2 regions of the Klebsiella sp. R445 genome follow, and region 1 is predicted to be linked to the other one. Evidence: predicted binding sites of a transcription regulator. Region 1 holds the regulator's gene; the other holds the start of a gene.

Region 1 (3,355 bases):
CAAAGCCAGCTACAAATTTGATATTGCCGGTACGCCGTTAAACACCAGCTACCAGTTCTACGGTACGCGTGACAAAGTCAGCAACGGCGGCAGCAACGATATTTACGACGGTACCGCCTGGCTGCAGGCATTGACCTTCGGTTACAAGGTCGCTGATGTGCTCGACCTGCGTCTGGAAGGGACCTGGGTGAAAGCCGATGGCCAGCAGGGTTACTTCCTGCAGCGTATGACCCCGACCTATGCGTCGTCCAACGGTCGTCTTGATGTGTGGTGGGATAACCGCTCTGACTTCAACGCCAACGGCGAAAAAGCGGTGTTCTTCGGCGCGATGTATGACATGAAAAACTGGAACATGCCGGGCTGGGCGTTTGGTGCATCATACGTTTACGCCTGGGATGCTAAGCCGGGAAGAATGTCTACGCCGGACGCTTACTACAACGCGGATACTCGTCTGAAAGAGTCGGCCTACAGCCTGGATGCCATGTACACCGTCCAGGACGGGCGCGCCAAAGGCACGTTGTTCAAACTGCACTTCACGCAATACGACAACCACTCCGATATCCCGAGCTGGAGCGGTGGTTATGGCAACATCTTCCAGGATGAGCGTGACGTGAAATTCATGGTTATTGCCCCGTTCACTATTTTCTGATGCCGTCGCGGCAGGCCTGAACCTGCCGCAACTCTGAGAGGTTAATGATGAAAAAACTGTTGCTCATCGCGATAATGGCATCAGGGTTGGTAGCCTGTACGCAGTCTCCCGCGCCGAAAGAAGATGCAAAACTGAAAGATGCCTACAGCGCCTGCATTAATACCGCGGAAGGCAACCCGGACAAGGTCCAGGCCTGCCAGAGCGTGCTGGATGTGCTGAAAGAAGATAAGCAGCATCAGCAGTTCGCAAATCAGGAAAGCGTGCGTGTCCTCGATTACCAGCAGTGTATTCTGGCGACCCGCACCGGCAACGATCAGGCCGTGAAAGCGCGTTGCGACCAGATCTGGAAAGAGATCCGCAGCAACAATACCAAGCCCTGATAGCCTTCTGCCATCAGCGCATAAAAAAAGCCAACCGTCAGGTTGGCTTTTTGCTGTTTGCGCGGCGGGAAACTTATTTTTCCACCGCGTCGTGTGCATGCTCATCTTCGCGGCAGTCGCCTTCTGCACAGTGGCCGTACAGGTACAGGCTGTGGTTGGTCAGACGAATGCCGTGACGGGTAGCGATTTCACGCTGGCGCGCTTCAATAGAGTCATCACTGAACTCGATCACTTTGCCACAATCGAGGCAAATAAGGTGATCGTGATGATGCTGCTGCGTCAGTTCGAAAACAGATTTACCGCCTTCGAAATTATGGCGGGTAACAATGCCAGCATCATCAAACTGGTTCAGTACGCGGTATACGGTAGCCAGACCAATTTCTTCACCCATGTCGATCAGGCGTTTGTATAAATCTTCCGCACTGACGTGATGGTTATCCGGTTCCTGTAAAACTTCCAGGATTTTTAATCGTGGAAGTGTGACTTTCAGGCCAGCCTTCTTTAATGCGGTATTGTTGTCAGTCATGCGGAATCTGTCCTGTTGCTAATCGATCTACTTCCATCAGCGGAAGTAATACAGAGAATCACCCGATGTAATGCGTCTCATTATAGAACTGCCATGTTGAAATGAAAACCGCAAGCATCGTGCCTTGTATGCTGTTAAAAACGAGGTGCCAGTTACAAACTGCGTCACCTGACCTCATCGAATCAGAGGACATTGTACAGATATGTGGTTAAAAGTTAAAAACTTGTAGCTATTAGTTTTATTGCTTTTACCTATCAAAGCGGCGAAACCATAAGGTAACGCCGTTTTATCATTATGCGTTTTTGATTTCTTCGAGGTGCAGCTCTTCAGAAATCTGCTTCACCCACTGAGAGACACGTTCGTTGGTCAATTCAGGCTGGCGATCTTCATCGATAGCCAGACCGACGAAGTGGTCGTCATCCGCCAGGCCTTTAGAGGCTTCAAAATGGTAGCCCGCCGTCGGCCAGTGACCCACGATAGTGGCGCCGCGCGGCTCGATAATGTCGCGAATGGTGCCTAATGCATCACAGAAATATTCTGCATAGTCTTCCTGGTCGCCGCAGCCAAACAGTGCAGCCAGTTTACCGTTGAAGTCGACCTCTTCCAGCGTCGGGAAGAAATCGTCCCAGTCGCACTGCGCTTCACCGTAGTACCAGGTAGGAATGCCGAGCAGCAGAATGTCGTAGGCTTCCAGATCTTCTTTGCTGCTCTTGGCAATGTCGTGAACATCAGCAACATCTTTACCAAGCTGCTTCTGAATCATTTTTGCAATATTCTCGGTGTTGCCCGTGTCGCTGCCAAAAAAGATGCCGATGATTGCCATGAGTAAAATAACCTCTTGAAACTTAATAATGTGGTAGTGGCGTAATGCCCGCAGATAACGGCAATCATAGCAGAACAGGCGCGGGCGCGGAAACAGCAATCACGCCCGACTGCACACTCTGCTACATGAAAGCGTTTTTTTGAGGATTTTCAGGCTTTATCCTGGCGATGCAGGGCAGCCAACTGAGTCATGAGTATCTCTTCGATCAAATCGCTGCGGTTCATATTGCGTGCTTCCGCCAGCTCATTGAGTGCGTCTACTGCCTCCGCGTTGAGTTTTAGCTCAACACGCTTCAGCCCGCGAACTTTATCGCGTTTGAGCTGATTACGTTTGTTGATGCGCAGTTGTTCATCGCGCGCAAGCGGATTGGTCTTTGGTCTTCCCGGGCGCCGCTCGGTTGCGAACAAATCTAATGTCGTACGGTCCGTTTGTTCTTTTGCCATGATTCTGAGTGACTTCGGGGAAACAGGTTGTCGGGCTATAGCCGACACAGATAGCGCGCCATAATACATCAGGCGAACCGCTGCGCCAACGACCGCGGGCATTCTGCTGCGCGGTCGGGCAGTTTTTAGCCAGTTAGGCCTGTCGTGTGCTCAGATAGCGGCGAATTGCGCGCAAAACGGCCTCCGGTTTCTCGGCATGGACCCAGTGGCCGGCCCCGGCAATCACATGCGCCCGCGCCTGCGGGAACTGGGCGAGCAGGGTGTTACGATAGGCATCGGTGACGTAAGGTGAATTCCCGCCAGGGATAAACAGCGCCGGATGCGGCCACGCCGGAATAGGTTCCCAGCCCACAATATGCGGGTACTGGTCCCATAGCACCGGCACATTAAAGCGCCACTGGCCATCGACGAAGGATTTCAGCAGGAACTGAATCACCCCTTCTTCCTGCAGATGTTCGCGCATCACGGCGGCTGCCTGCTGGCGAGAGGTCGCGGCGGCTTCGGTGACGGCGTTAATAGCGGCAAAAATTTCGT
Region 2 (3,355 bases), 1.9 Mb from region 1:
GTCCCTTCACACCGTGCGCTGGCGATGTTCCGTGGGCGCAACGAAGGCATACTGCAGCTGGCCCTCAATGCCGACCCGCAGTTCGACGAGCCGCCGAAAGAGAGCCAGTGCGAGCTCATTATTATCAATCACCTTGGCCTGCGCCTGAACAACGCCCCGGCAGACAGCTGGCGTAAAGGCGTGGTGAGCTGGACCTGGCGAATCAAGGTGCTGATGCACCTCGAAACCGAGCTGATGGGCACCGTCCGTGAACGCGCGGAAGATGAAGCGATCAACGTCTTTGCCCGCAACCTGCACGATCTGCTGATGGCTGCGCCTGCGGGTCTGCGCGCCACCATGGGCCTAGATCCTGGCCTGCGTACCGGGGTGAAGGTCGCGGTTGTCGACGGCACCGGTAAACTGGTAGCCACCGATACCATCTACCCGCATACCGGGCAGGCTGCCAAAGCGGCGGTTGCCGTGGCTGCGCTGTGTGAAAAACATAACGTCGAACTGGTGGCGATCGGTAACGGCACCGCTTCCCGCGAAACCGAGCGTTTCTTCCTCGACGTGCAGCAGCAGTTCCCGAAAGTTACCGCGCAGAAGGTGATCGTTAGCGAAGCGGGCGCCTCCGTCTACTCCGCCTCCGAGCTCGCGGCGCTGGAGTTCCCGGACCTCGACGTCTCCATTCGTGGTGCGGTATCTATCGCCCGTCGCCTGCAGGACCCGCTGGCCGAGCTGGTTAAAATCGACCCGAAATCCATTGGCGTGGGCCAGTATCAGCACGACGTCAGCCAGTCGCAGCTGGCGCGTAAACTGGATGCGGTCGTCGAGGACTGCGTAAACGCCGTCGGCGTAGATCTGAACACCGCCTCCGTGCCGCTGCTCACCCGCGTGGCCGGTCTGACCCGAATGATGGCGCAAAATATCGTCGCCTGGCGTGATGAAAACGGTCAGTTCCAGAACCGCCAGCAGCTGCTGAAAGTGAGCCGCCTCGGGCCAAAAGCCTTTGAACAGTGTGCCGGCTTCCTGCGCATCAACCACGGCGATAACCCGCTGGATGCCTCTACCGTGCACCCGGAAGCCTACCCGATCGTGGAGCGCATTCTGGCCGCCACCCAGCAGGCGCTAAACGACCTGATGGGCAACAGCAGCGAACTGCGCAATCTGAAAGCTGTCGATTTCACCGATGACAAGTTTGGTGTGCCAACGGTATCCGACATCATCAAAGAGCTGGAAAAACCGGGGCGTGACCCGCGTCCGGAGTTTAAAACCGCGAAGTTTGCCGACGGCGTCGAGACCATGAACGACCTGCTGCCCGGTATGGTGCTTGAAGGGGCGGTCACCAACGTCACCAACTTTGGCGCCTTTGTCGACATCGGCGTTCACCAGGATGGCCTCGTGCATATCTCATCGCTGTCGAATAAATTCGTCGAAGACCCGCATACCGTGGTCAAGGCCGGCGATATCGTGCAGGTGAAAGTAATGGAGGTCGATCTGCAGCGCAAGCGTATTGCCTTAACCATGCGTCTGGACGAGCAGCCTGGTGAGAGCAACGCCCGACGCGGCGGCGGCAACGAACGCCCGCAGGGTGGCAACCGCCCGGCAGCGAAAGCGGCGAAACCTCGCGGCCGTGAAACGGCGTCGGCCGGTAACAGCGCCATGATGGACGCGCTGGCTGCGGCGATGGGCAAAAAACGTTAATGCCTTCCCGGCCCCTCGTTATGAGGGGCCGTTTCCTTTCCCGCAACGCTCGCCATTCCCTTCCCCTCTGCCAGTAATCTCTGAGCGTTTATATATTCTCGTAACCGATTAATTACAGTTAATTACGGTCAATAAAATGAGTAAATATTCTCCGCATAAAGATTTCATTTTGTTAACCAATGAAACCTTAATTAAACATTAACGACAGCGGCACTGTTTGGCTTTATTTTCCCCCACACTACAGACCTTGCGTCATATCAAAAAACCGGCAAATTTGCCGGGCTAAATTGATTATTACACCGCTTATGTATTGATGATAAAAACCATTATCATTATCATCATTATAGTCAGTATATATTTTCTCCGTTGGCGATGCTCCCCGGCGCGGTGTAGCTATCGCATGTAATCCGTTCTCATTGACTTAGCGATGACAAGTAGGCCCTATGCAATTCACTCCTCATAGTGCGTGGAAAATCACTGGTTTCTCTCGCGATATTAGCCCGGCCTATCGTCAGAAACTGCTGTCTCTTGGAATGCTGCCTGGCTCTTCTTTTAGTGTGGTTCGCGTCGCACCGCTTGGCGATCCCGTTCATATCGAAACCCGGCGCGTGAGCCTGGTATTACGTAAAAAAGATCTCGAATTAATCGAACTGGAAGCGGTTGCACAATAACGCCGGCCCGGCACTCAGAGTCTGAAATATGAAAAAATTAACCATTGGTTTAATTGGAAATCCTAATTCCGGTAAAACAACGTTATTCAACCAGCTCACCGGCGCCCGCCAGCGAGTAGGCAACTGGGCCGGGGTGACCGTTGAGCGCAAAGAAGGGGCGTTTAGCACCACGGACCACCAGGTCACGCTGGTTGACCTGCCGGGAACTTACTCGCTCACCACCATCTCTTCGCAGACCTCTCTGGATGAGCAAATTGCCTGCCACTATATCCTCAGCGGCGACGCCGACATGCTGATTAACGTGGTCGACGCCTCGAACCTGGAACGTAACCTCTACCTGACGCTCCAGTTACTGGAACTCGGGTTCCCCTGCATCGTCGCCCTGAATATGCTGGATATCGCCGAGAAGCAAAAAATCCGTATCGACGTTGATGCGCTCGCGGCCCGTCTCGGCTGCCCGGTGATCCCGCTGGTTTCTACGCGCGGTCGCGGGATCGAAGCCTTAAAAATGGCGGTCGATCGCCACCAGCAAAATACCGCGCTCGAACTGGTGCACTATCCGCAGCCGCTGCTGCGCGAAGCCGACATGCTGGCCCAGGAGATGGCGCAGGAAATCCCGGCACGCCAACGCAGCTGGCTGGGTCTGCAGATGCTGGAGGGTGATATTTACAGCCGCGCATACGCCGGTAATGCCGAGCATAAACTAGAGTCCGCGCTCGCCAACCTGAGCAATGAGATTGACGACCCGGCGCTGCATATTGCCGACGCCCGCTATCAAAGCATCGCCGCCATCTGCGATGCGGTCAGCAACACCCTGACTGCCGAGCCGAGCCGCTTCACCGCCGCGATGGATAAAATCGTCCTCAGCCGCGTGCTGGGGCTGCCGGTATTTCTGTTTGTCATGTACCTGATGTTCCTGCTGGCAATCAACATCGGCGGCGCGCTGCAGCCGTTCTTCGACGCCGGTTCCGTGGCTATCTTTATCCATGGCATCCAGTGGC

The links. Region 1 encodes Fur, which represses iron uptake genes when iron is present. Its sites were predicted from a motif close to ATAATAATGAGAACNACTATCAA; they were not measured.
Region 2: the regulator Fur is predicted to act here: its motif matches at 2,000-2,022, upstream of feoA (ferrous iron transporter A).

What each region holds. Positions count from the first base shown of each region.
Region 1 is NZ_CP180446.1:1,652,360-1,655,714, reverse strand. It holds gene chiP (chitoporin ChiP) at 1-649, shown strand, start outside; gene ACMYSN_RS07715 (ChiQ/YbfN family lipoprotein) at 697-1,029, shown strand; gene fur (ferric iron uptake transcriptional regulator) at 1,103-1,555, opposite strand; gene fldA (flavodoxin) at 1,848-2,378, opposite strand; gene ybfE (LexA regulated protein) at 2,528-2,821, opposite strand; gene ybfF (esterase) at 2,955-3,355, opposite strand, start outside.
Region 2 is NZ_CP180446.1:3,584,641-3,587,995, reverse strand. It holds gene ACMYSN_RS16695 (Tex family protein) at 1-1,683, shown strand, start outside; gene feoA (ferrous iron transporter A) at 2,127-2,354, shown strand; gene feoB (ferrous iron transporter B) at 2,383-3,355, shown strand, end outside.